3 regions of the Azospirillum sp. UFLA03-27 genome follow, and region 1 is predicted to be linked to each of the others. Evidence: predicted binding sites of a transcription regulator. Region 1 holds the regulator's gene; each other region holds the start of a gene.
The links. Region 1 encodes PhoB, which activates phosphate uptake and scavenging genes when phosphate is short. Its sites were predicted from a motif close to TNTCATAAAACTGTCA; they were not measured.
Positions count from the first base shown of each region.

Region 2: the regulator PhoB is predicted to act here: its motif matches at 10,567-10,582, upstream of Q4I23_RS12200 (diacylglycerol/lipid kinase family protein).
Region 3: the regulator PhoB is predicted to act here: its motif matches at 3,697-3,712, upstream of Q4I23_RS28920 (HesB/IscA family protein).

Region 1 covers NZ_JAUQTX010000017.1:17,676-29,219, forward strand. Annotated here, with positions in the region: gene cysK (cysteine synthase A) at 52-1,011, shown strand; gene Q4I23_RS04515 (hypothetical protein) at 1,321-2,130, shown strand; gene Q4I23_RS04520 (HesA/MoeB/ThiF family protein) at 2,202-2,990, shown strand; gene Q4I23_RS04525 (DsrE family protein) at 3,017-3,454, shown strand; gene Q4I23_RS04530 (hypothetical protein) at 3,460-3,717, shown strand; gene phoB (phosphate regulon transcriptional regulator PhoB) at 3,912-4,616, opposite strand; gene phoU (phosphate signaling complex protein PhoU) at 4,648-5,448, opposite strand; gene pstB (phosphate ABC transporter ATP-binding protein PstB) at 5,508-6,293, opposite strand; gene pstA (phosphate ABC transporter permease PstA) at 6,331-7,629, opposite strand; gene pstC (phosphate ABC transporter permease subunit PstC) at 7,622-9,004, opposite strand; gene Q4I23_RS04560 (PstS family phosphate ABC transporter substrate-binding protein) at 9,097-10,140, opposite strand; gene Q4I23_RS04565 (ATP-binding protein) at 10,332-11,544, opposite strand, start outside.
Region 2 covers NZ_JAUQTX010000064.1:966-12,509, reverse strand. Annotated here, with positions in the region: gene Q4I23_RS12265 (ribonuclease T2 family protein) at 1-184, opposite strand, end outside; gene aat (leucyl/phenylalanyl-tRNA--protein transferase) at 310-951, shown strand; gene Q4I23_RS12255 (DUF2155 domain-containing protein) at 973-1,431, opposite strand; gene Q4I23_RS12250 (YMGG-like glycine zipper-containing protein) at 1,537-1,806, opposite strand; gene mlaD (outer membrane lipid asymmetry maintenance protein MlaD) at 1,961-2,446, opposite strand; gene Q4I23_RS12240 (NADH:ubiquinone oxidoreductase subunit NDUFA12) at 2,477-2,869, opposite strand; gene Q4I23_RS12235 (LysE family translocator) at 2,999-3,670, opposite strand; gene Q4I23_RS12230 (lipid A biosynthesis lauroyl acyltransferase) at 3,684-4,592, opposite strand; gene lpxK (tetraacyldisaccharide 4'-kinase) at 4,585-5,595, opposite strand; gene Q4I23_RS12220 (3-deoxy-D-manno-octulosonic acid transferase) at 5,592-6,875, opposite strand; gene Q4I23_RS12215 (methyl-accepting chemotaxis protein) at 7,161-8,516, shown strand; gene Q4I23_RS12210 (glycosyltransferase family 4 protein) at 8,566-9,564, opposite strand; gene Q4I23_RS12205 (UDP-2,3-diacylglucosamine diphosphatase) at 9,561-10,412, opposite strand; gene Q4I23_RS12200 (diacylglycerol/lipid kinase family protein) at 10,608-11,544, shown strand, end outside.
Region 3 covers NZ_JAUQTX010000306.1:237-6,221, forward strand. Annotated here, with positions in the region: gene fdxB (ferredoxin III, nif-specific) at 1-131, shown strand, start outside; gene Q4I23_RS28900 (nitrogen fixation protein NifQ) at 190-780, shown strand; gene Q4I23_RS28905 (calcium-binding protein) at 1,185-1,877, shown strand; gene Q4I23_RS28910 (hypothetical protein) at 2,056-3,057, shown strand; gene Q4I23_RS28915 (hypothetical protein) at 3,079-3,579, opposite strand; gene Q4I23_RS28920 (HesB/IscA family protein) at 3,862-4,242, shown strand; gene nifU (Fe-S cluster assembly protein NifU) at 4,306-5,229, shown strand; gene nifS (cysteine desulfurase NifS) at 5,233-5,985, shown strand, end outside.

The sequences.
Region 1 (11,544 bases):
CTACATATGCTGTAGAAAGTGGGAAAATACCACATACCGGAGGAGTGAAAAATGCCGGGTTCCGAGTTTCGCGGTAAGATCTACGACAGCATTCTCGACACCGTCGGCGCCACGCCGCTGGTGCGCGTCAATCGGCTGGCCGAGGACGCCGGGGCCAAGGCCCAGATCGTCGGCAAGCTGGAGTTCTTCAACCCACTGGCCAGCGTAAAGGACCGCATCGGCTTCGCGATGATCGACGCGGCGGAGCGCGCCGGCACCATCGAAGCGGGCCGCACCACTCTGGTCGAGCCGACGTCGGGCAACACCGGCATCGCGCTGGCCTTCGTCGCCGCCGCCAAGGGCTACCGGCTAATCCTGACCATGCCGGAAAGCATGTCGGTCGAGCGCCGCAAGATGCTGAAGCTGCTGGGCGCCGAGCTGGTCCTGACGCCGGCGGCGGAGGGCATGAAGGGCGCCATCCGCCGGGCCGACGAGATCGTCGCCACCGATCCGAACGCCTATATGCTCCAGCAGTTCAAGAACGCCGCCAACCCGGAGATCCACCGCAACACCACGGCGGAGGAGATCTGGAAGGACACCGACGGCAAGGCCGACTTCCTGATTTCCGGCGTCGGCACCGGCGGCACGCTGACCGGCGTGTCGGAGGTCCTGAAGGCCCGCAAGCCCGGTTTCCGCACCATCGCGGTGGAGCCGGAGGACAGCCCCGTCCTGTCCGGCGGCATGCCCGGCCCGCACAAGATCCAGGGCATCGGCGCCGGCTTCGTGCCGGACGTCCTGAAGAAGGACCTGATCGACGAGGTCGTGCGCATCTCCAACCAGCGCGCCTTCGAGACGGCCCGCAAGGTGGCGAAGCTGGAAGGCATCCCGGTCGGCATCTCCTCGGGTGCCGCGCTGGCCGCGGCGCTGGAGATCGGCTCCCGTCCGGAGAACGAGGGCAAGCTGATCGTCGTGATCCTGCCATCCTTCGCCGAGCGCTATCTCTCCACCGCCCTGTTTGAAGGGCTGGAGTAACCCGGCGCCCCTCTCCCACATCCACCTGCGGCTGTGGGAGAGGGATCTCCGGTACATGTTCCTGCGCAACCGGACGGCGAATATTGCGCCGCCGCGCATCCTGCTGTAGAGTGGGCTCCGTCCGGTCTTTGTGCCTGCCCCTGGCATCAGGCGGCGCTTTGACAAAAAGATTGGATTTTAGTAATCTAACTTGTCTGCGCCGGGAGTTTCGGCCGGCGCGGCTCCGCCTTTTCAGGCGACGGCCCGGCTTGCGCCACGGGCGCCCGACGATGCGGAGCTGACGGCACAGGACCAGCGGGGGAGGCCACCATGGGCGTCGCGATTCCGAATGCCTCGACGATGAACTGGTTCCAGTTCCGCGGCATCACCAACGAATTGGACTCCAACCTCGCATCCACCGACTACCGCCAGTTCACGGTGTCGAAGGCCGGCGAATTCAATTTCCGAATCGCCGACATCAACACCAACATCAAGATCGTCGACCAGAACAACAAGGTCGTCGCCGAGGCCAAGGCGAAGAACGAGGCGGCGGAGGCCAGCGCGAAGCTCGGCCCCGGCACCTACACGGCGGTCATCTCCCAGGCCGTCCGCGGCGTGAATGAACGCGAATACACGCTGGACATCACCGAACGCCAGAACATCATGATGGTGGGGACCGGCGCCCAGATGAAGGGCATCGCCCGCGCCGTCGTCGGCAAGGATCCAGGTGTCCAGAAGCACACGCTGACCGTCGCGCAGGGCGGCGAGTTCGTCGGCAACATGTCCCTTCCCTTGACGCGCTGGGCCCTCATGAGCAAGGAGGGCAAGGTCGTGGCCTCCGGCGACACGATGGACCCGGCCAAGTCGGGTGAGGACATGCTGAAGAAGCCCAGCTTCAAGATCGACCCCGGCCAGTACGAGTTGGTGATCGTCCCGCCGAAGAACGTGATCGGCGAAATCCCCTATCAGCTGAACTTCGTCCAGAAGGTCGCCAAGTCGCCCGAATCGACCGAGGAACGCCCGTTCGACAAGATCATGCGGGAGCGCGAGGCCCGGCTGAAGCAGTGGGCGGCGGAGGACGCGAACAAGTCGTCCAGCACGTCGAAGACCACCCCCTACAAGATGAGCCTGCTCGCCTGACGCCGCCCGCCGCAGGAGCCCGAGCGAGGGGGCTTGCGCGGCATGGGGCGTTCCGCGCTATTCTGCGGATCATGGATTTCACCGACACCCAGCTTCACCGCTATTCCCGCCACATCATCCTGCCGGAGGTCGGCGGCATCGGGCAGGAGGCGCTGTTGCGCGCCCGCGTCCTGGTCGTCGGGGCCGGCGGGCTGGGCGCACCGTTGCTGCTCTACCTCGCCGCGGCGGGGGTGGGGACCATCGGCGTCATCGACGACGACACGGTGGACCTGTCCAACCTGCAACGGCAGGTGATCCACGACGAGTCGTCGCTCGGCGTTCCGAAGGTGGAGAGCGCCGCCGCCCGCATCCGCGCGCTCAATCCCGACGTGGCGGTGGAGGTGCACAAGACGCGCCTGACGAAGGACAACGCGCTGGACCTGATCGGCCGCTACGACATCGTGGCCGATGGGTCCGACAATTTCGCCACGCGCTTCCTGCTGAACGACGCCTGCTACTTCGCGAAGAAGACGCTGGTGTCGGCGGCGATCCTGCGCTTCGACGGGCAGGTGTCCACCTTCAAGGCGCATCTCGGCGATCCGCACCCCTGCTACCGCTGCCTGTTCCCGGAACCGCCGCCGCGCGGGCTGGTGCCGTCCTGCTCCGAGGGCGGCGTGCTGGGAGCGCTGGCCGGCTTCGTCGGTTCGCTCCAGACGACCGAGGTGCTGAAGGAGATCATGGGCATCGGCGAGGGCCTGTCGGGCAGCCTGATGATGCTGGACACGCTGCACGCCTCCTTCCAGCGCATCACCGTGCGCCGCGACCCGGACTGCCCCTTGTGCGGCCCCCACCCGACCATCCACGACCTGTCCGCCCACTGAGCGGCGATTGGGAGAACCCTTTAGTCATGGAAGGTCCTGAGTCCCTGTCCATCGTCCTGTTCGCGGGCGGCTTCGACCGGGTTCACTACGCCCTGGTGATGGCCAGCGCGGCGGCGGCGACCAACCGCAAGGTCACGCTGTTCTTCACCGGCCGCGCCCTGAACACGCTGCTGGCCGAGGGTGCGGACGGCGTGCCGGGCTGGCACCGGCTGGACCCCGCCGACGACGGCAGCCGCCCGGCGGAGCGCGACGCCGCCTTCACCGCCAACGGACTGGCCGGCTTCGAGGAGTTGCTGGAGGCCTGCGTGATGCTGAAGGTCACGGTCATGGCCTGCGAAATGGGGCTGCGCGCGCTCGGCCTGCCTGCCGGTGTGCCGTTGCGCCCCGACGTGCCGGTGAAGACCGGCGGCGTCGTCACCTTCCTGAACGACGCGCCGAAGACCGGCGCGATCCTGTTCGTGTGAGCGCGATGACCGACGACCACAGCCTGGTGATCGAACAGGCGAACCGCTTCGAGGCGATCGCCGCGGAGGGCTTCGAGGGCCGCCCCTACCGGGACGCGCTGGTCCATCTGGCGCAGCATGTGACGGCGCATCCCAATCTCGCACCGCGGGTGGCGCACGCCCTGCGCATGATGATCGGCTTCATCGAGGACAGCGACCCGGCGAAGCGCTTCGGCCCGAAGGTGGCGATTTTGCGGGAGGCGGTGGAGCTGCTGGAGGGGTGAGGGCAGCTCTTCGGATTCCCGGCGAACAACAAAATTCACACGGATTGCACGGATTTAAGCACGGATGACACGGATTTTTCTTGGACTTGCTTCGTGCAAGCTGATCGATCCGACACGAGCTGCGCACGAGTATAAAAATCCGTGAAATCCGTGAAATCCGTGAAAACACTATTGCCCCCCAAAACTCCTGCCGCTCACACGGACTTGCTGTCCAGCGCGTAGCCCGCCGAGCGGACGGTGCGGATCAGGTCCATCTCCGTCTCCTCGTTCATCGCCTTGCGCAGGCGGCGGATGTGAACGTCGACGGTGCGCGGCTCGACATAGACGTCGTGGCCCCACACCACGTCGAGAAGCTGCTCGCGCGAGAAGACGCGGCCGGGATGCTGCATGAAATGGCGCAGCAGGCGGAACTCGGTCGGCCCCAGATGCACGTCGCGACCGTTCCGGCGCACCCTGTGGGCGGCCAGATCCATGGTCACGTCGGCGAACTGCAGCGTCTCGTCCGTCATGCCGGGGGCCGAGCGGCGCAGAACGGCGCGCATGCGGGCGACCAGCTCGGTCGGGGAGAAGGGCTTTGTGATGTAGTCGTCGGCGCCGGAGTTCAGGCCGCGCACGCGGTCCGCCTCCTCGCCACGGGCGGTCAGCATGATGATCGGGATATCGCGCATCTTGCTGTTGCGGCGCATCTGGCGGCAAACCTCCAGCCCCGACATCAGCGGCAGCATCCAGTCGAGCAGGACGATGTTCGGCGTCTGCTCCCCGGCCAGCAGAAGAGCTTCCTCGCCGTCGGTGGCGGCGTTCACGCGGAAGCCTTCCTTCTCCAGATTGTACTTCAGCAGCGTCACGATGTCGGCTTCGTCCTCGACGATGAGAACGAGCGGCTTCAGCGCCGAATTCATGCTTGTCCCGCTCCCACTGCGCGTCTCGCCGTCACGCGGCATGTCCCGCTCCATCGTTATCCGGACCACCGTCCCGCGGCAATCCCCGTTCCACCGCCTCCGTGGCCGCATCCATGACCGAACCACCCGGCTCGACCACGGCGAAGCTGCTGCCGTCGTTCTTCGGGCGCGCCGCGCGCAGCGTCGTCCCGACCACCAGATAATGGATGGTCTCGGCGATGTTGGTGGCGTGGTCGCCGATCCGCTCCAGGTTCTTCGCCATGAACAGCAGGTGCGTGCAGGGCGTGATGTTGCGCGGGTCCTCCATCATGTAGGTCAGGACCTCGCGGAACAGGCTGGTGTAGAGGTCGTCCAGCTCCTCGTCGCGCTCCCAGGCGGCGATGGCGCGCTGGACGTCGCGCTCGATATAGGCGTCCAGCACGTCCTTCATGATCGACTCGACCAGCCGCCCCATGCGCGGGATGGCCGCCGCCGGGCGCACCACCGGCACCTGGGCCAGCGCCAGCGAGCGCTTGGCGATGTTGGAGGCGTAGTCGCCGATCCGCTCCAGATCCGACGCGATCTTCAGCGCCGACACGATCTCGCGCAGGTCCTGGGCCAGCGGCTGGCGCAGGGCGAGCAGCCGCACGGCCTCGGCGTCGATATCGCGCTCGTAGGCGTCGATGCGCTGGTCGGCCTGCATGACCTGGGCGGCCAGCGCGACGTCGCGGCGGGCCACCGCCTTCACGGCGGCGTCCACCTGCGCTTCGGCGACGCCGCCCATCTGGGTGATCAGGTTGGACAGGCGCTCAAGTTCGTGCGCGAAGGAACGCACGATGTGTTCGTTGCTCATGCTTCACGTCCTTCGCTGAGGGAGGAGTGGCGGCGCTGTTGGGGATCAGAGGCCGGGGATCAGCCGTAGCGGCCGGTGATGTAGCCCTGGGTGCGCTCGTCCCGCGGGTTGGTGAAGATTTCCTCGGTATCGTCGCACTCCACCATGTCGCCCAGATGGAAGAAGGCGGTCTTCTGGGAGACGCGGGCCGCCTGCTGCATGTTGTGGGTGACGATGACGATCGTGTAGTTCTCGCGCAGCTCGTCGATCAACTCCTCGATGTGGGCCGTCGCGATGGGGTCGAGCGCCGAGCAGGGCTCGTCCATCAGGATCACCTCGGGGCTGACGGCGATGGCGCGGGCGATGCACAGGCGCTGCTGCTGGCCGCCCGACAGGCCGGTGCCCGGCTCGCGCAGGCGATCCTTCACCTCGTTCCACAGGCCGGCGCGCTTCAGCGAGGTCTGGACGATCTCGTCCATCTCGTCGCGGTGGCTGGCGATGCCGTGGATGCGCGGGCCGTAGGCGATGTTGTCGTAGATCGACTTCGGGAACGGGTTCGGCTTCTGGAAGACCATGCCGACGCGGGCGCGGAGTTGCACGGCGTCGATCGACTTGCCGTAGACATCCTCGCCGTCGAGCGCGATCAGCCCCTCGACGCGGCAGTTCTCGATGGTGTCGTTCATGCGGTTCAGGCAGCGCAGGAACGTCGACTTGCCGCAGCCGGACGGGCCGATCAGCGCCATCACGCGGTTTTCCTGGATCTCCAGGTTGATGCCCTTGAGCGCCTGTTTGGCCCCGTAGAACACCTTGACGTCGCGGGCGACCATCTTGGTGCCGTGAATGCCGGCGGCAGGACGCGAAGGCATGGCCGTGGCCGGGATGTGGGTCTGGACGCTCATGGGGTTACCAACGCCTCTCGAATTTCTTGCGCAGGAAGACGGCCAAGCCGTTCATCAGGATGAGGAAGGCGAGCAGGATCAGGATCGCCGCGGAGGTGCGCTCCGTGAAGGCCCGCTCGGGGCTGTCCGCCCACATGTAGATCTGCACCGGGATGGCCGTGGCGCTGTCGGTCAGGCCGCCGGGGATGTCCACGATGAAGGCCACCATGCCGATCATCAGCAGCGGCGCCGTCTCGCCCAGCGCGCGGGCCATGCCGATGATGGTGCCGGTCAGGATGCCCGGCAGGGCCAGCGGCAGGACATGGTGCGTCACCGTCTGCAGCGGCGAGGCGCCGACGCCCAGCGCCGCCTCGCGGATCGACGGCGGCACCGCCTTCAGCGCGACGCGCGAGGCGATGATGATGACCGGCAGGGTCATCAGCGCCATCACCAGGCCGCCGACCAGCGGGGCGGAGCGCGGCAGCCCGAAGAAGCCGAGGAACACCGCCAGACCGAGCAGGCCGAAGATGATCGAGGGCACCGCGGCGAGGTTGTTGATGTTCACCTCGATCAGGTCGGTCCAGCGGTTCTTCGGCGCGAACTCCTCCAGATAGACCGCGGCGGCGATGCCGATCGGCACCGACAGCAGCATGGTCACCACCAGCGTCAGGGCGGAGCCGACGACGGCCCCCAGGATGCCCGCCTGTTCCGGTTCGCGGCTGTCGCCAGCGGTGAACAGGGTGGTGTTGAAGGTGCTGCGGATCGACCCGTTGGCGACCAGCGCGTCGATGGCCCCGATCTTGACGTCGTTCAGCCGGCGCTCGCTCTCCGGCACGTCGCGCCGGATGAAGCCCTTCATGAACTGGTCGATCTCGTCGTCGGCGCGGACCCAGACCGTCTGCGTGGTGCCGACGATGGAGGGGTTGGCGTTGACCATCGCCTCCAGCTCGTACGGCGCGCCGGAGGACAGCAGGTCGTTCAGCGAGCGGCGGGTGGCGCGGTCGGTGGCCGCGGGGACCTGGGCGTAGAGCGCCTGCCGGACGATGGCGGTGTAGTTCCGCTCCTCGACCTGCTGCTTGTCCAGGGTCACCTCAAGCCGGATCTGCGCCTGCCAGAAGGCGGTGTAGCCCTTGCTGACGATGGAGCCGAGCAGAACCACCAGCATCAGAGACGCAATCCCGACGGCGAGCATCCCGGCGATCCGGAACCGGCGCTCCGCGGCGTAGCGGCGGCGCAGGCGGGCGGAGAACTCCTCGCTCTGGTAGCGCGACTTGGTGACGGCGACCGACATGGCCCGCGTATCCTGTTCCACGAGGTCAGTCATATTTCTCTCGATACTTCTGGACCACCCGGAGGGCGACCATGTTGAGGGTGAGGGTCACGACGAACAGGACGAGGCCCAGCCCGAAGGCCGACAGCGTCTTGGGGCTGTCGAACTCCTGGTCGCCGACCAGCAGCGTGGCGATCTGCGTCGTCACCGTGGTCACGGCGTCCAGCGGGTTGGCGGTCAGGTTGGCGGTCAGGCCGGCGGCCATGGTGACGATCATCGTCTCGCCGATGGCGCGGCTGACCGCCAGCATGACGGCGGCGACGATGCCCGGCAGGGCGGCGGGCAGCACGACCAGACGGATCGTCTCCGACTTGGTGGCGCCCAGCCCGTAGGAGCCGTCGCGCAAGCTCTGCGGCACCGCGTTGATGACGTCGTCCGACAGCGAGCTGACGAAGGGGATGATCATCACGCCCATCACGAAGCCGGCGGCCAGCGCCGATTCGGAGCTGACGCTCAGCCCCAGGCTGTTGCCCACGTCGCGGACGAAGGGCGCCATGGTCAGGGCGGCAAAGAAGCCGTAGACCACGGTCGGGATGCCGGCCAGCACCTCCAGGATCGGCTTCAGCCAGGTGCGCAGGCCCGGGCTGGCGTATTCCGACATGAAGATGGCCGCCATCAGCCCGACCGGAACCGCCACCGCCATGGCGATGCCGGTGATCAGCAGCGTACCGGCGAACAGCGGGATCGCGCCGAAGGAGCCGCTGGAGCCCACCTGGTCGGCGCGCATGGCCATCTGCGGGCTCCAGTGCGTGCCGAACAGGAACTCCAGGGGATTGACCACCGCGAAGAAGCGGATCGCCTCGAACAGAAGCGACAGCACGATGCCGATGGTGGTCAGGATGGCGACCAGCGAGCAGATGACCAGCGCGATGTTGACCGCGCGCTCCACCCGGTTGCGGGCGCGCAGGTCGGGGTCGATCCGGCCGCGGGCGTAGAGCAGGCCGCCGATGGCGACGCAGCAGCCGATGACCAGCAGGCTCCAGTCGCCGAGCGCGTGCAGCCGCAGATAGCGCTCCGCCGCGGCGACGACCTCCGGATCGGGCTCGCGGCCCGTGGCGACGCCGTGGGCGAGGTTCAGGATGTCGGCGCGCAGCAGGCCGAGCGACTGGGCGTCGCCGTTGACCAGCCGGTCCGGCAGGCCGGACAGGACCATCTGCATGACCAGCCAGCCTTCGGACGCCCCCCAGAAGGCGAAGAGCAGCAGGGCCGGAAGCCCCGCCCAGAGGGCGACGTAGAAGCCGTGGTAGGACGGCACCGAATGAAGCTCGACGATGCGGCCGCCGACGGAGGCGACGGCACGCGACCGGCCCATCTGGTAACCGATCACTGTGAGCAGGGCCAGAATGATGAGCAGTACCGTGAGCTGCATGCGAAACCGCCGGAAATGGGCTGAAAACGGGCTCCTGGCACAAACGGGAAACCGGCGGCCCTCCGAGGAGAGCCGCCGGTTCCGTCAGCCGGTCAGAGCTGGAGCGGGGTCAGGTTGGTCGCCGAGGTGCGGGCGGCGTCGCGCTCCGCCTTCGGCAGGGAGATCAGACCCTTGTCGGACAGGTAGCCGTCCTCGCCCATCGCGCGCTCCGAGGTGAACTCGGCGACCAGCTCGCGGATGCCGGGGATGACGCCGGCGTGGGCGTTCTTGATGTAGATGAACAGCGGGCGCGACAGCTCGTACTTGCCGGCCTGGACCGCTTCCGGCGACAGATCGACGCCGTCCATCTTGGCGGTCTGCAGCTTGTCGCGGTTCTGGTCGTAGAAGCTGTAGCCGAACACGCCGAAGGCGTCGGGGTTGGCGGTCAGCTTCTGGACGATCAGGTTGTCGTTCTCGCCGGCCTCGACGTAGCCGCCGTCCTCGCGGATGGTCATGCAAGCCTTTTCACGGGCCTTCTCGTCGGCGACGATGGTCTTGACCTCGGCGACCTTCTTGCAGCCTTCGAGCATCACCAGCTCGTTGAAGCTGTCGCGGGTGCCGGACGTCGGGGGCGGGCCGAGAACCTCGATCTCCTTGTTCGGGAGCTTCGGGTCGATGTCCGACCACTTCTTGTAGGGGTTGGCGACCATCTTGCCGTCGACCGGCACGTCCTTGGCCAGGGCCTTCCACAGGATCTGGGTGGTCAGGTCGGTGTGCGGGGCCTGCTTGGAGTAGGCGAGCGCGATGCCGTCGTAGCCGATCTTCAGCTCGGTGATCTGGGCGACGCCGTTGGCGGCGCACTGCTCGACCTCGGACTTCTTGATGCGGCGCGAGGCGTTGGCGACGTCCGGGTGCTGCGGGCCGACGCCCGCGCAGAACAGCTTCAGGCCGCCACCGGTGCCGGTCGACTCGACGACCGGGGTCTTGAACTTGCCGCCCTTGCCGAAGGCCTCGGCAACCGCCGTGGTGAACGGGAACACGGTCGAGGAGCCGACGGCGCGGATCTGGTCGCGCGACTGGGCGTTCGCAGCACCCGCGAAGGCGGCGGTCATGGCGACGACCGCGGCGGCGGTGACGGCGAGCTTCTTGGAATTCACGGTATCCCTCCGATGGTCCGGTTGCCCCTTTTCCGGGGAACGCGATGGTTCAACCCCGTGCCGCTTCCCCCAGGGGCGGGCGGCTTGCGGGGCGGACACTAGTCGGGGTCCGCGACGCGCTGATTACGGTTTTATGACAGTTTCATGACGACGCCCACTTTCGGTCACGCCGGACGGGGTAGACGCAACCTCTACGCTTGGCGCCGCACCGGCTCCGCGGCGCGGCCCTCTCCCGACTCCTCCGACGCGGCGGGCAGATAGACCGTGAAGGTGCTGCCCACCCCGACCGCGCTTTCGATGGTCAGGCGCCCGCGGTGGCGGTTCACGATGTGCTTGACGATGGCCAGCCCCAGCCCGGTGCCGCCCATCGCCCGCGACCGCGCGGCGTCGACCCGGTAGAAGCGCTCGGTCAGGCGCGGCAGGTGGGTGCGGGCGATGCCCTCCCCCTGGTCGCGCACGGCGACGGCGACCATTTGCATCCCCCGCCCGCCGCGGCCCGCCGGGCCGGACACCCCGACCGCCACACCGTCGGCGAGCGACACGGCGACGGTCACGTCGGTGTTCTCGCGCGTGTATTTGATCGCGTTGCTGACGAGGTTCTGGAAGACCTGGGTGAGCTGGTCCTCGTCGCCGACCACCGCGGGCAGGCCGTCCGGCGCCTCCAGCGTCAGGCGGATGCGGCGGCTGGCCGCCTTCAGCTCCAGCGCCGCCATCACCCCGTCCAGCCGGTCCAGCACGTCGACCTTGCCGGCGGGCGGCATGTGCTCGTCCAGCTCGATCCGCGACAGCGACAGCAGGTCGTTGACCAGGCGGGCCATGCGGCTGGCCTGGTCCTGCATGATCGACAGGAAGCGCTCGTGCGCCTCCAGATCCTCGCGGGCGGGGCCGCGCAGCGTCTCGATGAAGCCGAGCAGGGAGGACAGCGGCGTGCGCAGCTCGTGGCTGGCGTTGGCGATGAAGTCGGCGCGCATCTGCTCCGACCGGCGCAGCGCGGTGATGTCGTGCAGCGTCAGGATGACCATCCGCCCCGGCACGGTTCCGGCGGGCACCCCGTCATCGCCGGGGGCCGGGCGGGGGACGCGCCGCTGGAAGGGCTTGACCCGCACCTCGAACATGCGCTCCACCGGCACCGGCAGGCTGAATTCCAGGATGCGCGAGGCGCCGCCCTTCAGCACCGCGTCCACCGCCTCCAGCACCGCCGGGTTGCGCAGCGAGGCGGCGAGGTCGCGGTCGAGGATGCGGTCGCCGAACAGGGCGCGCGCGGCTTGGTTGGCCCGCGCCACCTGCCGCTCCGCCCCGACCAGGACCAGCGGGTCGTGCAACGCCTCGATGATCGACTCGTTGGCTTCGAGTTGGGCCAGCGCCAGTTCGGTGCGGGCGTTCATGACCCGGTGCAGCCGCACC
Region 2 (11,544 bases), on a different contig from region 1:
CCACCCCGCACTGGTCGGGATCGGCGTCGCCCTGATTCTTGGCGCAGTGGGTGGGCGACCAGGACAGGCTGAGCACATAGTAATCGAAGGTGCCGGGCTCCGCCTTGCGCTGCGCCCATGACGCGCCGGTCATCGAGAGGAACGCAACCACCGATACGGTGATGACTGACAGAACCGTCTTCATGTTGGAGCTCCTGCGATGAACACCTCTTTCCGTTGCATACCATGGTGGGAGCCACCTGTCGCGCGGAAGTGGTGCGCTGAGATAAGGTTGCGGGGGTAAGGGGACGAACGGCTATAGTGTTCGCGATGATCGAACTGTCCGCATCGCTGCTTCTGCGCGCCTACGCCGCCGGCATTTTCCCGATGGCGGAGAACGCCGACTCCGAGGAGCTGTACTGGTTCGATCCGGAGCGGCGGGGCGTCCTGCCGCTGGAGGGCTTCCACGTCCCGCGCAAGCTGCGCAAGACGGTGCGGCGCGGCCCGTTCGCGCTGCGCTTCGACACGGCCTTCCGCGCGGTGATCGAAGCCTGCGCGGAGCCGACGCCGGACCGTCCGAAGACTTGGATCAACGGCGACATCCTGCGGCTCTACACCGAACTGCACGAGCGCGGCTGCGCCCACAGCGTGGAATGCTGGAGCGGCGGCCAACTCGTCGGCGGCCTCTACGGCGTCGCGCTGGGCGGCGCCTTCTTCGGGGAAAGCATGTTCAGCCGCGTCACCGACGCCAGCAAGGTGGCGCTGGTGCATCTGGTCGCCCGGCTGCGGGCGGCAGGTTACACGTTGCTGGACGCGCAATTCGTGACCGAGCATCTGAGCCAGTTCGGCGCCATGGAGATCCCGCGCGCCGAGTACCGCCGCCGGCTGGCGGCCGCCCTGGCTGTGCCGACGGACTTCGGCGGCGTCGACCAGGACGCGGCCATCACGGCGTTGTTCGGCCCGGAGGGCTGAGGGCGGGGCGCTGGGCCGGACTCAGTCGCCCTCGCAGGACAGGACCCAGACGTCGTAGATCGGGTGCTCCATCGCCGACAGGGCGGGGCTGGAGGCGAACATCCAGCCGCTGAACACCGGCTCCGCCTGCTCACCGGGCTTGCTTTCGATCACTTCGAGGAAGGCCGCAGTCTCCGGCGGCTCAATCGGCGGGTTCTCCTTGCAAGCGCGCAGGGTGATGCGCAGGCTGCCGAGCGCCTTGGTCTCGCCGACCGCGATGGTGAAGGTGGAGGTGCGGGCGGTGATCTTGTCGAGCCCCTGCAGCTTGGCGGCGGGGCGGCTGACCATCTCTTCCGGCACCGGAGCGGCGCTGGCCGGGCCGGTCAGGCCCAGGACCGGAAGGCAGAGCAGCGCGGCCGCCAGGGCCGCGCCGCGAACGCGTTTGCCACCGATCGGGCCGGCGAGGCTTCTCGGAGTCGTCGTCACTTGGATCGTCGTCACTGGGGATCGCTTCCGTGATGTCGAACGGCGTGGGCCGAAACCCGACAGCCTTCTAGCCCGGAAGCGTCTCCCCGTCTACTCCATGCCAGCTCTGTTGGGCCCGCTTTACTGGGTGATGCTGCCGCTGGGACGGGTGCCGCCATAGGGGGCGTTGGTGGTGGACGGACCGGCGGTGCCCTCCTTTTCCTCAACCTTCTGGGTGGCGGTGCCGCCCGCGGCGCCCGCGGCGCCACCGACCACCGCGCCGACCGGCCCGCCGATCACGGCACCCGCCGCAGCCCCGCCCAGAGCGCCGCTGGCGGCCTTCTCCTCGGTGTTCACGCCGCAGGCGGCAGCGAGCAGGGCGAGGCCGAGAACCAGGAAACGGGCTTTCATCGCTGATCTCCTTTGATGAGTGTGCCGTGTTGAGTCTGGGCAAGGAAACGGCAGCGTGGCCGCGGCTGTTCCGAAGGGGGTGGGAAAAAGTGGATGCGCCAAACGAAAAAAGGGGCCGCGAGGCCCCTTCGTTCGTCGTGTCATTGCGCGGCGTTTACAGCTTGGGCGGCTCGCCGCCCTCCTGGCCGGGCTTGCTCATGTTCTGCAGCGAGAAGATGACCTGGCCCAGGAGCTGCTCGATGCCGGGGGTGCTCTGCGTGTACTCGACGCGGCCCTCCGGCTTGAGCATGTCCTCTTCGCCACCCGGCTCCAGCGACAGGAACTTGCCGCCCAGCAGGCTCTCCGAGGCGATGACCGCCGCGGTGTCCTTGGGCAGCTTGATGTCCGGGTGGATCGACATGTGGACGACCGCCTGATAGCTCTTCGGGTCGAGCGTCAGTTCGGTGACCGACCCCACCTTCACGCCGCTGATCCGCACGTCCGCCCCGCTCTGCAGGCCAGAGATGCTGGTGAAGTTGGCGGTGAGGGCGTAGCCGTTCACCTTGCGCAAATCGGCGCTGGTGTAGGCGAAAGCCAGAAAAAAGCCGGCCACGGCGAGGACGACCCCGCCGAGCACGGTTTCAATCACATTGCGGCGCATGAGGGATTCCTAAAGGACCGCGCAGGCGTCTCAGCCCGGAGTCCAGGGTTCGTAATCGCCGGTGGCGCGCACGCGCTGCCCGCCCGCATACTGGTGCCCGGGCGGCCGGTAGGCCTGGAGCGAGCCGGACAGGTTCGGCAGATGCTCCTTCTGCCACGGCTTGTGGAAGGCGCTGTTGCCTTCCGGCAGCGGCTCCTTGGTGGTGTGGTGCAGCCAGGAATGCCATTCCGGCGGCACCTTGGAGGCATCCGGTTCCCCGGCATAGATCACCCAGCGGCGTTCCTTCACGCCGGCGATGGCGCTGGGGCAACGGTAATAGGTGTTGCCGAAGCGGTCGGTGCCGACCTTGTTGCCCCGGCGCCAGGTGACAAACCGGATGTGGATGTTCGCCATCCAGGTGATCAGGGAGATTTTCTCGCTCATCGTCGCTCGCGGTCGGTAAGCCATTCGGCCGGACGGGCTGGCCGGTTAAACGCGGGCGGCACTATGACACCCCCGGCCACGCTCGTCCACTGACTCCGCAACGTCTTTTCCCGCCTGACGGATTTGCCGTCAGGCGATGCGCCGGTCGGTCAGCAGCAGGCGCAGCGCGAAACCCAGGAACAGCACCCCCGCGACACCGTCCAGAACCGCCCGCACCCGCGCGCTCGACAGGGCGCGGCGCGCGGCACCGGCGCTGAGGGCGGCGACGCCCAGCAGGTAGAGGCCGCCGATGACGCCGAGGATCGCGCCGAGCAGGAAGATCTGCAGCGCGACGTGGCCGAGCGCCGGTGCGACGAATTGCGGCACGAAGGCGAGATAGAACAGGATGACCTTCGGATTCAGCAGGTTGGTCAGCAGCGCCTGGAGGAAGACGCGGTGCGCCGGGGCCGACTCGGGCTTGACCGTCGCCTCCTCCGTGCCGCCGCGCCGGCCGAAGCCGGTCCGCAGGGCGCTCCACAGCGCCCGCCCGCCGATCCAGCCCAGATAGGCGCCGCCGGCGTAGCGCAGCACGTCGAACAGGGCCGGCGAGGCGGCGACCAGCGCCGAGATGCCGGCGGCGGCGAGCAGCGCGTGGATCAGGTTGCCCAACGTGATGCCGGCGGTGGCGACCACCCCGGCGTTGCGCCCGTCCATCACGCTGCGTGACAGGACCAGCAGCGAATCCGGTCCCGGCGCCAGCGTCAGGACCAGCGCCGCGACGAGGTAGAGTTGAAGCAGATGCGGGTCGAGCGGCAGGGCCATGGGACTTTCTCCGTCAGTCGGGCCAGCGCCGGTGCAGCCAGAGCCATTCGGCGGGGCGCTCGCGAATCCATTGCTCCAACAGGCCGTTCAGGCGCTCCATCAAAATCCGCACATCAGCGTTGCGGTCACCGGTGTCGGGAGGCTCGACCGGCGGCAGGACGGTGATGCGGAAACGCGCGCCGTCCAGCCGTTCCGTCCGCGCCGGCACCAACGGAATGCCAAGCCGCAGGGCGAGCTGCGCCGCCGCCGGGGCTGTCATGGCGTCGCGCCCGAAGAAGGGGACGGGCATGCCGTCGTTCATCTTCTGGTCGATCAGCATGCCGACATGCCCGCCCTTGGTCAGGACCCGGATCAGCGCGCGCGCGCCCTCCGGCCCTTTCGGAATGTGCGTGCCGCCGGCGGCCCCCCGCAGTTCGGTCAGCAGCCGGCCGACATAGGGGTTGTTGGGGGCGCGGTAGACCACAGCCAGTTCCAATCCCATCTTGCGGGAGCAGACGGGCTTCACTTCCCAGTTGGCGAAATGGCCGGACACCAGGATGCCGGCCTTGCCGTCCTCGCGCAGGGCGTCGATGTGCTCGCCGCCGACCACTTCGGTCCGGCCGCCGGGGCCGTACGCGCCGATGGCGTCCAGATGCGGGTACTCGGCGATGACGCGGCCCAGATTGTCCCACATGCCGAGGATGATCGCGTCGATCTCCGCGGGGGATTTCTCGGGGAAGGCGCGCTCCAGGTTGCGGCGGGCGGTGCGGGTGCTGCGAAGGCGCGGGCCGACGGTCCGTCCGATCCAGCCGCCGAGCGCCGAGGCGCGGTCGAGCGGCAGGGCGCGGAACAGGCCGCAGAAGCCGTGGACGAGAACGGCCTCCAGCGGGTAGCCGACCCGGCGGGTCAGCCAGGACACCAGGGGGCCGCGCGGCTTAGCCATTGGGAACTCCAGTCGGAAGCCCGGTCAGAAGAGGGGCGAGCAAGCGGTCGAGGGCGGCGGGGTCCCGCCAGACGGCGCGCACCGGCACCGCCCGGACCAGGGCGCGCAGGGACTCCGGCAGGCGGACGGCGTCCTTCACGGTGGTGACCGGCAGGGCACCCAGCGCGTTGGCGCGGTCGATCAGGGCCATCACCTCCTCGGGGCGGTAGGGATGGTGGTCGGCGAAGGCGACACGCTCCACCACCCGGGCGCCCAGAGCTTCCAGCGTCGCGAAGAACTTTGCCGGACGCCCGATGCCGGCGAAGGCCAGGACCGTCCGTCCGGCCAGGGCACGGGCCTCCTCGACCGGCTCCAGCCGGGCGTGCAGGACCGGCAGGGCGCCGGCCACCCGGCGCTCCACCCCGGCGCGGTCGTCGCCCAGCACCACGACGGCCCCGGCGCGGGCCAGCCCGCGGGCCACCGGTTCGCGCAGGGGGCCGGCGGGGATGAGATGGCCGTTGCCGAAACCCACCGCCCCGTCCACCACGATCAGCGACAAATCCTTGGCGAGGCCGGGATTCTGGAAACCGTCGTCCATCACCAGGACGGAGGCGCCCGCGGCGATGGCCGCCCGTGCCCCGGCGGCGCGGTCGCGCGCCACCCAGCAGGGGCCATGGGCGGCCAGCAGCAGCGCCTCGTCGCCCACCGCGGCCGAATCGTGGATGCCGAGATCGACGGTCAGCGGGCCACGCTCGCGCCCGCCATGACCGCGCGTGAGGAAGGCGGGGGCGATGCCGCGGGCGCGCAGGGCTTCGGCCACGGCGATGCAAACCGGCGTCTTGCCGGCGCCGCCCGCCACCAGATTGCCGACGCAGAGGACCGGGGCTGCGGCCCGCTCCGGCGGACCCGCCGCCATGCGCAGCCGTCCGGCCAGCCCGTAGAGCGCGCCCAGCGGGGCGAGCGCCCAGCCGAGAGCCGCCCCGGCGGCTCCGCCGGACCCGTACCAGAAGCCGGGAGTCCTCATGCCGCGGGCCGGACGCGTCCGGTGCCGAGGACGGGAGCGAGCGCCGCGAGCGCGCGGTCGACGATCCGCCGGTTGCCCTCGGTCACCGCGGTCGCGCCGGCGACGACGCGGGTGCGGGCGGCCTCCTCGCTCAGCAGGCGCCCGACCGCGTCGGGGAGGGACTCCGCCCCGGCCACCGGAAGGGCGCCGCCGGCGGCTTCGAGCTGGCGGGTGATCTCCGTGAAGTTCCACATGTGCGGGCCGTAGAGGACGGCGCTGCCGAGCAGGGCGGGTTCCACCGGGTTCTGGCCGCCGTGGGGCACGAAGGAACCGCCCATGCAGACCACCGGGGCCAGCCGGTAGAACAGCCCCATCTCCCCCATCGTGTCGGCGATGTGCACGGCGTCCGCGGCGGCGGGCAGGGCGCCTTCGCCGCGGCGCGAGACGGTCAGGCCGCGCCCGCGCAGCAGAGCCGCGATGTCGGCGCCGCGGTGGGCGTGACGCGGAATCAGAAGGGTCAGCAGGCCAGGCAGGCGCGGGGCCAGCGCCTCATGCACCGCGGCGGCCAACTCGTCCTCGCCGGGGTGGGTGCTGGCGAGCAGCCAGACGGGGCGCCCGGCGCAGGCCGCGCGCAACGCCGCCAGAGCCGCGGGATCGGCGGGGGGCGGCTCGGCGGAGAATTTCAGGTTGCCGACGCTGACGACGCCCCGTGCGCCCAGCCGGCGCAGGCGGTCGGCGTCCCCCTCCGACTGGGCCAGCGTGATCTGGAAGGTCGAAAGCAACGGCGTGATCAGGCCCGACGCGCAGCGCCAGCGGTTGAAGGAGCGCTCTGACATGCGCGCGTTGACCAGCGCCGCCGGAATGCCGCGCGCCCGAACGGCGCCGAGCAGGTTGGGCCAGATCTCCGATTCCGTCCACAGCACCAGATCGGGGCGCCAATGGTCGAGGAAGCGGTCCACCGCCGTCGGCAGGTCCACCGGCACATACTGGTGAAAGGCGCGCTCCGGCAGGCGGCGGGCCATCAGCTCCGCCGAGGTGACCGTGCCGGTGGTCATCAGGACCGTCAGGTCCGGCGTTTCGTCGAGCAGGCGGTCGATGAGGACAAGGACCGAGTTGGCTTCGCCCACGCTGGCCGCGTGAATCCAGGCGAGCCGCCCAGGAGGGCGTGGACGCGCGGCCGTGCCGAACCGCTCCCCCCGGCGGGCGGAGTCCTCCTTGCCGGCGGCCAGACGCCGGTCGAGATACAGACGAACCGCCGGCCCGGCGAGGGTCGTCAGGCCGCGGTAGAGTGACTGAAGCATGCGGGTCGAAACGCCATCCGACAAAACCAGCGCGGCCAGATTTCCCGGCCACGGTCCCCACCACTTTAGCACGGGGGGCTGTGGCAGAGGTAAGGCTTTGCGCTGGCGCCCACCGGAAGGCTGATGGCCGGATGGGGGCTGTCGGCATACCAGGGTATGACGATTTTGCGACCCATTATGATAATTTTGAAGCAATCCGATGCTATCCTGACGGCGTAGAAACGTTGGCAACTTCAAGGAAGGCGGGCAATGCGCCAGCCTCCAACATTTCGGGATGATAATATCATGGCGGGCGTACAGGAACGTGACGGCCAGGAAAACCGGCTCCGGGCCTTCAACATCACCGAAGCGGACATCGCGCGTCTGCGCGCCAACCGGGATTTCGCGCAGCACCGTCTGCCTGCGCTGCTGGAGCAGTGGCACAGCGCCTTCGCGGCTTGGCCGGAAATCCGCGACGCCCTGACCCTGCCCGACGTCCACGCCGCGCGTGTCGCCCATTGGAGCCGCGTGGTCTCGGGCGATCTCGGGCCGGGCTTCCTGGAATCCGCCCATCGTCTGGCCAAAGCCTTCTACGACCACGGCGTGCCGGGCTATGCGGTCGCCATCTGCCATCACACCGTGTCCAACGGCATTGTGCGCGAACTGGGTCTCGACGCGGCGGACGGGCGCGGATCGCTGTTCGGATCGAGAAAGGCGGCGGAGCGGGCAGCCCTGCGCGACACGCTGGGCCGCGTCGCCTGGCTCGACCTCGAGGTGCTGCTGGAGACCTACACGGCGGCCGAGCAGGAGAGCAAGCGCGCCATCCTGAACCAACTCGCCGACAGCATGGAAGGCAGCGTCCGCGGCATCGCCGACAACACGGTGGCCGCGTCGGACGAGATGAAGGGCAACGCCCAGCGCATGGCGCAGATCGCCGCCGCCACCAACCGCCAGTCGCTCGCTGTCGCCGCCGCCGCCGAGCAGGCGTCGGCCAACGTGCAGACGGTCGCCGCCGCGTCCGAACAGCTCACCAGCTCCATCGCCGAGATCAGCCGGCAGGTCGCCCAGTCGTCGCAGGTTGCCCGCGGCGCGGTGGCCGAGGCGGAGCGGACCAACGCCACGGTGAACGGGCTGGTCGACGCCGCGCAGAGGATCGGCGCGGTGCTTCAGCTCATCAACAGCATCGCCGGGCAGACCAATCTGCTGGCGCTGAACGCGACCATCGAGGCCGCCCGCGCCGGGGAGGCCGGCAAAGGCTTCGCGGTGGTCGCGCAGGAGGTCAAGAACCTCGCCAACCAGACGGCCAAGGCGACCGAGGACATCTCCATCCAGATCGCCAGCATCCAGGAGGTCGCGCGTGGCTCCGCCGAGGCGCTGAGCGGGATCGGCGCCACCATCGGCAGCATCAACGACATCGTCATCACCGTCTCCGCCGCGGTGGAGCAGCAGACCGCCGCCACCCAGGAGATCGTCCGCAACGTGCAGGAGGCCGCACGCGGAACCCGCAGCGTGACCGACACCATCGGGGCGGTGACCAGCGGCGCGTCGGAGACCGGCAGCCTGGCCGAGGAGGTGCTGGGGTCCGCCGGCAACCTGCACCGCGAATCCGACCGCCTGCGCGAGAGCGTGGACCTGTTCATGCAGCGCATCCGCGCCGCGTGATCGGAATGGGCGGGGACCGGCCGCGTGCCGGCCCCGCTCCATGTCGTCCTCAGGTGAATGGGCGCAGGTTCGCCAGGAACTGTTCGGCGGAGCGGCGCCAGGAGAAGTTCAGGGCATAGTTCCGGCACACTTCCGGCTGGATGGTCAGGGCGCGCTCGATCGCCCCCTTGAGATCCTCGTCCAGGCAGCCGACAGCGGAACCGTCAACCACGTCCAGCGGGCCGGGCACCGGGTAGGCGGCCACCGGCACGCCCGAGGCCAGCGCCTCCAGCAGCACCAGACCGAAGGTGTCGGTGCGCGACGGGAAGACGAAGACGTCCGCCGCAGCGTAATGCTGGGCCAATTCCTCGCCATGGCGGGCGCCGGCCCAATGGACGTCCGGGTATTTCTGCTGAAGCTCCGCGCGGGCCGGGCCGTCGCCGACCACCAGCTTGCTGCCCGGCAGGTCGAGCTTCAGGAACTCCTCCAGGTTCTTCTCCACCGCCACGCGCCCGACATAGAGGGCGATGGGACGGGGCAGCGCCAGGAACTCCTTGGCGCGGGGGCGGAACAGGTCGGTGTCCACGCCGCGCGTCCAGCGCCGGATGTTGGTGAAGCCGCGGGCGGCGAGGTCGCTTTCGATGGATGGCGTCGCCACCATCACCGCCGAGGACGGCCTGTGGAAGCGGCGCACCACCGCGTAGCTGAGCGCCAGCGGCACCGGCGCCCGGTCGCGCACATATTCGGGAAAGCGGGTGTGGTAGGCGGTGGTGAAGGGCCGGCCGCGGTGCAGGCAGTAGCGCCGGGCGGCGAAGCCCAGCGGCCCTTCGGTGGCGATGTGGATGCAGTCGGGGCGCAGCGCGTCGATCATCGCGTTCAGCCGCCGCCCCGCGCCCAGCGCCAGCCGGATTTCCGGGTAGGTGGGCATGGGCACGGTGCGGAAGCGGTCGGGGCCGATCACCTCGACCCGGTGGCCCATGGCCTCCAACTCCGAGCGGACGGTGCCGATGGTGCGCACCACGCCGTTGACCTGGGGGAGCCAGGCGTCGGAGACGATCAGGATGTTCACGCCGCAACCGACTCCTTGGCCGCCTTCTCCTTTACATTCTCCGGCTTCTCCTTGGCCGGGATGCGGGCGGGCAGCGTCGTTGCGGCGCGCCGGCGGATGTCCGCCGCCCAATCGATGATCTCCAGCCGGCCGCAGGGATGCTCGACCAAGGCGGTGCAGGACTCGACCCAGTCGCCGTCGTTGCAATAGAGGATTCCTTCCATGTCGCGGATTTCCGCGGTGTGGATGTGGCCGCAGACGACCCCGTCCACCCTGCGGCGCCGGGCCTCGTCGCCGAGAGCGGCCTCGTAATTGCCGATGAACTCGACCGCCGTCTTCGTCTTGTGTTTCAGGAAGGCGGACAGGGACCAGTAGGGGAAGCCCAGCTTGCGGCGGACCCAGTTGAACAGCGTGTTGACCTGGAGCAGGACCACGTAGGCGTTGTCGCCGATGAAGGCCAGCCAGCGGGCGTACTTCACCACCACGTCGAAGCGGTCGCCATGGGTGACCAGAAGCTGCCTCCCGTCGGCGGTGACGTGGATCATCTCCTCGACCACCTGAACGCCGCCGAACTGCAGGCCGACGTAATCGCGGGCGGCCTCGTCGTGGTTGCCGGGAATGTAATAGATCTGCACGCCCTTGCGCGCCCGGCGCAGGATCTTCTGCACCACGTCGTTGTGCGCCTGCGGCCAGTACCATGTCTTGCGCAGCCGCCAGCCGTCCACGATGTCGCCGACGAGATAGAGGTGGTCGGACTCGTTGTGCTTCAGGAAATCGAGAAGATACTCCGCCTTGCATCCCCGCGTGCCCAGATGGACGTCGGAGATCCAGATGCTGCGGTATCGCTTGACGTCGCGTGATGCGTTCATGCCCCGCTCCATCGCCGTTCCGGCAAGGTTTCGGTAAAACGTCTTCCCTATATCCGTGGGTCATTGTCTTGACAATGTTTTCGAGTGTTCGCATTTGTAGGAAGCGATGATTTCGATAAGACTTCTTGTCAGCGTAACAAAGGCGAAAAATGACTTTATCAAAACTGACACAGGATGGTCATATTGGAGGCTGGTGTGGCTGACGGGGGCGAATCGGTGCCTGAGGCGTCCGGGCCGGCCGCGGCGACCCGGCGTCGTCTTCTGGTCATCCACAACCCGGTGGCCGGCGCCCGCCGGGCGCGCCGTCTGGGTGCGGTGCTGGAACTGCTGGAGCAGCGCTACGGGGCCCCGGTGACGCTTCGGGCCACCGGCGGGCGCGGCGACGCGGAGGCGATGGCCCGCGCGGTGGCCCCTGGCGCCTTCGACGCGGTGGTCGCCGCGGGTGGCGACGGCACCATCAACGAAGTGGTCAACGGGCTGGGCGCGCGCGGACGCGGGGAAACGACAATACCCTTGGGCATCGTGCCGCTGGGCACCGCCAACGTGCTCGCCCATGAACTGGACCTGCCCCTGGATGCGGAGGGCGTGGCGCGGGTGCTGGCGGAAGGACGCACGCTGCCCGTGCATCTGGGTGTGGCGAATGGACGCGCCTTCGCCATGATGGCCGGTGCCGGCCTGGACGCCCGCGTGGTCGAGCGGGTGGACATGCGGCTGAAGCGGCTGATCGGCAAGGGTGCCTACGCGATGGAAACGCTGGCCCGGATCGCCGCGGGCGGCGGCGGCCCCTACCGCGTGGCAGTGGACGATGCGGAGCCGGTGGAGGTCGCCTCCGTCATCGTCGCCAAGGGGCATTTCTACGGAGGGCGCTTCGTCTGCGCGCCCGACGCCCGGCTGACCGACCCGCGGCTGCACGTCTGCCTGTTCCCGCGGGCGGGGCGGGGGAACACCCTGCGCTATCTGTGGGGCGTCACCGCCGGTCGTCTGCCGCGCTTCCCCGACTACCGCATCCTGCCGGTCCGGCGGGTGGTCATCGATGGGCCGGTGGGGGAACCCGTGCAGGGCGACGGCGACGTGATCGCCCGTCTACCGGTGGAGATCGCGCTGGCCCCGTGGGTCCTGCCGGTGCTGGCGC
Region 3 (5,985 bases), on a different contig from region 1:
TCGACGCCTTCGACGACGAGGCCGAGAAGAAGGTCATGAGCGTCAAGAACGCCGGCAACTGCATCGGCTGCGAGAGCTGCGGCAAGGTCTGCTCCAAGAACTGCATCACCCATTTGCCCCAGGCGGCCTGACGGCCGCCGAACTGGTCTGAGACGGCCTGACGGCCGCCCGCCCCCGGAGGAGGACGCCATGGGCATCCTGCACGCCGCCCCGCCGGGGGTGGGCGACATCACGCGGCTGTACCGTTGGCTGACCGACCGCCAGGGACGCTGCAACGTCTTCGACGCGCATCTGTTCGCTTGCATCCTGTCCCGCCGCTGGCCGGCGGGTCCGGGCGCGTTGGGATTGGACGACCGGGCGCTCGGCCAGCTTCTCGACCGCTACTTTCCTGGCGCCTTCGCGACCGGCCTGCCGGTTCCCGACAGTTCCCCCACCCCCCTGCCGCCGCTTCTCCAGAGCGAAGCGGACGACATCGCCGCCCTCCTGCTCGCTCACCGCTCGCTGGGCATCGGGGAGGAGGAATGGCTCGCCGCCATCGTCGCGCGGGCCATGCTCGACGAGGGCGAGCTGTGGCGGGACCTCGGGCTGGCCGGTCCGAGCCACCTCGCGGCGCTGATGGAGCGCCATTTCGACTCGCTGGCCCGGCTCAACGCCACCGGCACCCGCTGGAAGGCCTTCCTCTATCGCTTCCTCTGTGCGCGGGACGGGCTGATCCCCTGCAACGCCCCGGTCTGCCGCGATTGCGGTGCGGAGGCCGTGTGCTTCGGGGCAGCGGATTGATCCGATCACCATAATCCCGTTGTGCCGGATCGACACGCCAAGTCAGGATCGCACCCACCGTTTCACTCCTGAATCTGGCCTGGTCCGCATACGCACGGACTGGAGCAAACCCACGCCTGTGCGCCTTTCCAATGGTCCATGCGGCAAAATCATTCTTTCTAGCCGACCAACGGCTATCGGCATCCGCCCCATGACGTGCGCTATCCATCGCTCTGCCGGCACCGCGTCGGCTTCGACGCAATCAGAAGACGAAAAATAAGCCGATGCGGGCGCGGCATCTCCGTTGTGACTTACGATAGATTGATTTAACATCACACTCATTCATCCTGCAGTGGCATACCGACGTATGATTGGGTGCCCCAGGCAAGCTGTTCCAAAAATAATCAGGAACGAGGTGATAAGCTATGCCCTACTCCATACCGCTCTCTGAATACTCAGATGCTTTCCAGGTCCACACCTCCGGCCCCTATGTCGGCGATTGGCACCTCAATGGCCTAGGCGGCAACGATACGCTGATCGGTTGGTATGGTAACGACACCTTCGAGGGAGGCTCGGGCGACGACTATCTGGTCGGCGGCGTGGGGCTCGATGATTTGTACGGCGACAGCGGAAACGACACGCTCTACGGTGAAGAGGACGCCGACTATCTGGATGGGGGCAGCGGAAGTGATCTGCTCTATGGTGGAGCCGGAAACGACACGCTGTACGGCGGCGGCGCTCTGCCCGGTGCGCCCAACGCCGACTTTTTGTATGGTGGTTCTGGCAATGATCAGTACTACCATAACTTCTCTGCCGGCGGGATTACGGTCATCAACGATCTGTCGGGCAACGAGTTTAACAACGCGGACACCCTTCGCCTTCTGAATGCTACAGGCGCGCTCTCGTTGCGCTGGGGGAGCGACCGCTCAACTCTGTTCATCTATCAGGCTGGCGAATTCGACGATGGTACCTTTGACAACGGGGTGGTGATCACTGGAATGCTCACCAACCTCGGGGCAAGGAGCGTCGGAACAATCGAAAACATGTATGTGAACGGCTCCCACGCGTCCAACTGGCTGACCACCGTGGAGAACGGCTGGCAATCGACGATCTGGTGAGCGCGCGACCTCGATGCCTCACAGGCGCGGTACCGGCGCAAAACGTCGATGCCGTGCCTGTGAGGGCTTTCGGCGGGGACGAATGGGACACCCGCCCAACAGGCGGATGACAGGCCGGGAGTATTTGTCACGCCTCGCCACATGATAAGGTTGAACAACTCGACATGGAGACCATGACATGTCTGTGTCCAGCATCACGCCCGCCCCATCGCCCCTGACCGGCCCGCTGGCCATGCCCAGTCCGTCTCCCCCTGTCAAATCGCTTGGAACGGGCGGCACGATGTCGGTGGAGGACAGCGTATCGCTCAGCGAACTCGGCAGGTCGTTGCGTGGCGACTCCCTCGTCGCGTTCGAAGCCCTGTCGGACAAACAACGCGCCCAACTGGTCGGCTTGGTCGACAGCGGAAAAATCACCGGGGAGGAGGTTCACGACGCGCTGAAGCAACGTCTCAAGCAAGCGCGCAGCAGCGCCGTGGCCGCAACCGATCGTATGTTCGAGATCGATCACGCCGACCTGCTGCGCAACGAGGCCACCAGCGCCGACGACCTGCGCAGCGCGCTCGGCAGCACGCTCGCAAAACGGTCCTCCCTGATGGACAAGTTGGCCTCGGCCATGAGCGAAGGCGACCGGGCCGCCACCTCCGATGCCCTGGCCGCGCGCACCCAGGGACCTCTGCCATTCGCAGACCGGCTCAACATGAACCGCTTGATCATGCCGGGCTTTTTTGGGACGGATTTCACCGACTCCCGTCTGAACTATACCAAAAAGGAAGGCGATGCCGCTTACAAGCTGAAGTCGCTGGGCGTCAGTCTCGACGGCATAGACGGTGCGTTGCGCGGCATCGGGGAGAAGGACGCCGCCGCCATCCTGTCGGAGCGCGCCGGCCTGCCCTCCTCCCGAACCGTGGAGAAAGATTCTGAATTCTCGCTCGAGGACGCGGCCATCAAGCCCCTTATCGCCGGTCCATCCGGCGGCGAGTCGCTCCCTGATCGACGCGCTTGGCTGCGCGCCCTCGACCCGATCCTGTCATCCGCAAAGCCCGGTGCCGTGTACAGGTTCGACGTTCCCAAAGATCACGGCATAAACCGCAGCAATCCAGCCCAAATCACCGAGGCGGCGGGATCGGCGCAATCCGCCGTCAGCGTCGATTACGTGCGGGGCCTAATTCCCCATTATTGATTGCCCTATTCCCCCTGACGCTTAGGCCGCCCCGTCCAGCCCTTTCACCAGCGCGGCGATGACGCCATAGCCCACCTGATCCTGCGGGTCGATCTCCGCCAGCTTGGCGAGGATCGCCCTCGCCTCCTCCACCCGCCCGCTGCGCAGGCTGATGAAGGCCAGCGCCTTCAGGGTGAAGAGGGTGAAGCGCGGCGGCCCTTCCTTCGTCCAATCCGCGCTGTCCGCACCCAGGCCCCGCCAGTCGCCGGCGTATCCACCCTCGCTCGCCGCCGCGTCCAGACCGATCGTCGCCACCCGCTCCGCATCCGCGAAGCGCTTGCGGTTGAAGTAGAATTTGTAGAGCGCGTAGAAGACCGGCAGGACGCGCGGCCCCATCCGGTGGGCCTCCCACAGCAGGGTCTCGCAGGCCGCGGCGTCGGGGCGGGCCTTCACCGCCTCCTGCAGCTTCTCGTCGATGTGTTCGGGCACTTCGCCGAAGGCCATCCGCCCGTTGGACATCCGCAATTCGACCGGCCGCTCCATCACGCCGTCCCCTTCCGTTGTTGTGCGAAACCGTGCGCCCGACCGACAATTCTGTATGGACCGCATGCGGGCTTCACGAAAGCCCATAATCAAATTGTGCGTCCTTTCGTCGCAGGATGTCACAAACCCGACATGGCCCCGATCCGACAATTGTCGGGAAGGCGTCAGCCCTTCGAACTGACAATCTTTCTAAATCAATGACTTAAAACTTGGCATGCCGTTTGCTGATCCTATGACCAGGAACGGTCGGCATGCCCGACGAAGCATTTGGAGGCGGCAGACATGGTGACCCTGACGGATGCGGCGGTGAACACCCTGGAGCGCGTGCTGGCGAAGTCCGGCGGCGCCGCGGCCGGCCTGCGCATCGCGGTGGCCGACGGCGGCTGCGCCGGCATGAAGTACCAGATGGGGCTGGAGGCCACGGCGGGCGACGAAGACGCTGTGCTGTCCTTCGGCCCGGTGACGATCTTCGTCGATCCGACCAGCCAGCCCTTCCTGACCGGCGTGGTGGTCGATTTCGTCGAAGGGGTCGAGGGCGCGGGCTTCAAGTTCGACAACCCCAACGCGACGGGCAGCTGCGGCTGCGGCAAGTCCTTCTCGGCGGGGCCGGGGGGCAGCTGCTCCTCCGCGCCGTCGGCCGGCGGCTGCGGCACCGCCCACTAACCCCGAACTCTCTCCCCCAACCCGATCACATCGGGCCCGGTAACGCGGGAAAGGCAAGGCGTCATGTGGAACTACACCGACAAGGTCAAGGAACACTTCTTCAACCCGAAGAACGCCGGCGCGCTGGATGAGGCGAACGCCGTGGGCGAGGTCGGGTCGATCACCTGCGGCGACGCCCTGAAGCTGATGATGAAGGTCAACCCCGACAGCCAGGTCATCGAGGACGCGAAGTTCCAGACCTTCGGCTGCGGCTCGGCCATCGCGTCCTCGTCGGCGCTGACGGAGATGATCATCGGCAAGACGGTGGACGAGGCGCTGGCCGTCACCAACCGCGACATCGCCGAGTATCTGGGCGGCCTGCCGCCGGAGAAGATGCACTGTTCGGTCATGGGCGCCGAGGCGCTCCGCGCCGCCATCGCCAACTTCAAGGGCGAGGAATGGGTCGACGACCACGAGGAAGGCGAGCTGGTCTGCAAGTGCTTCGGCATCGACGCGGCGATGATCGAGCGCGCGGTGACCGTCAACAGCCTGACCACGCTGGAGGAGGTCACCCACTACACCAAGGCCGGCGGCTCCTGCCAGACCTGCCACGAGAAGATCGAGGAGGTTCTGGAGGCCGTGCTCGCCAAGACCGGCGCGCTGGCCCCGCCCAAGCCCCACGCCCCCGGCACGGTCGGGCTGGACGCCATCAAGCCGCTGGCCCCGAAGGCCGAGGCCCCGGCGGCTCCGGCGAAGCTGACCAACGTGCAGCGCATGCAGAAGATCATGTTCGCCATCGAGGAGTTGCGCCCGCAGATCCAGCGCGACGGCGGCGACGTGGAGCTGGTGGACATCGACGGCAAGGACATCTACGTCCGCCTGACCGGCGCCTGCTCCGGCTGTTCACAGTCCGCCGGCACCATGATGGGCGTGCAGGCCAAGCTGGTCGAGGCGCTGGGCGAATTCGTCCGCGTCAAGCCGGCCTCCCTCCTGCCGGCGGGGGCCTGAGCCATGACCGCACAGGGCATTTACCTGGACAACAACGCCACCACCCGCGTCGATCCGGACGTGCTGGCGGAGATGCTGCCGCTGTTCACCGAGCAGTTCGGCAACCCTTCCTCCATGCACGGCTTCGGCGCCGCGGTGGGCGGCAAGATCGAATGGGCGCGCAAGCAGGTGCAGGCGCTTCTCGGCGCCGCACATGACAGCGAGATCGTCTTCACCTCCGGCGGCACGGAGAGCGACAACACCGCCATCCTGTCCACGCTGGAGGCATATCCGAAGAAGAAGAGCATCGTCACCAGCGTGGTCGAGCATCCCGCCGTGCTGGCGCTGTGCGACTATCTGGAGAAGAAGCGCGGCTACACCGTCCACCGCATCGGCGTGGACAACCGGGGCAACCTCGACCTCGACGCCTACAAGGCGGCGCTGGGGCCGGACGTCGCCATCGTCTCGATCATGTGGGCGAACAACGAGACCGGGACGATCTTCCCGATCGAGGAGCTGGCCCAGCTCGCCAAGGCCGTTGGCGCTGTGTTCCACACCGACGCCGTGCAGGCGGTCGGCAAGATCCCGATGACGCTCGCCACCAGCGCGGTGGACATGCTGTCGCTGTCCGGCCACAAGCTGCACGCGCCCAAGGGCATCGGCGCGCTCTACGTCAAGCGCGGCCTGCGCTTCCGCCCGATGCTGCGCGGCGGCCACCAGGAGCGCTCGCGCCGCGCCGGCACGGAGAACGCGCCGGGCATCGTCGGGCTGGGGGCG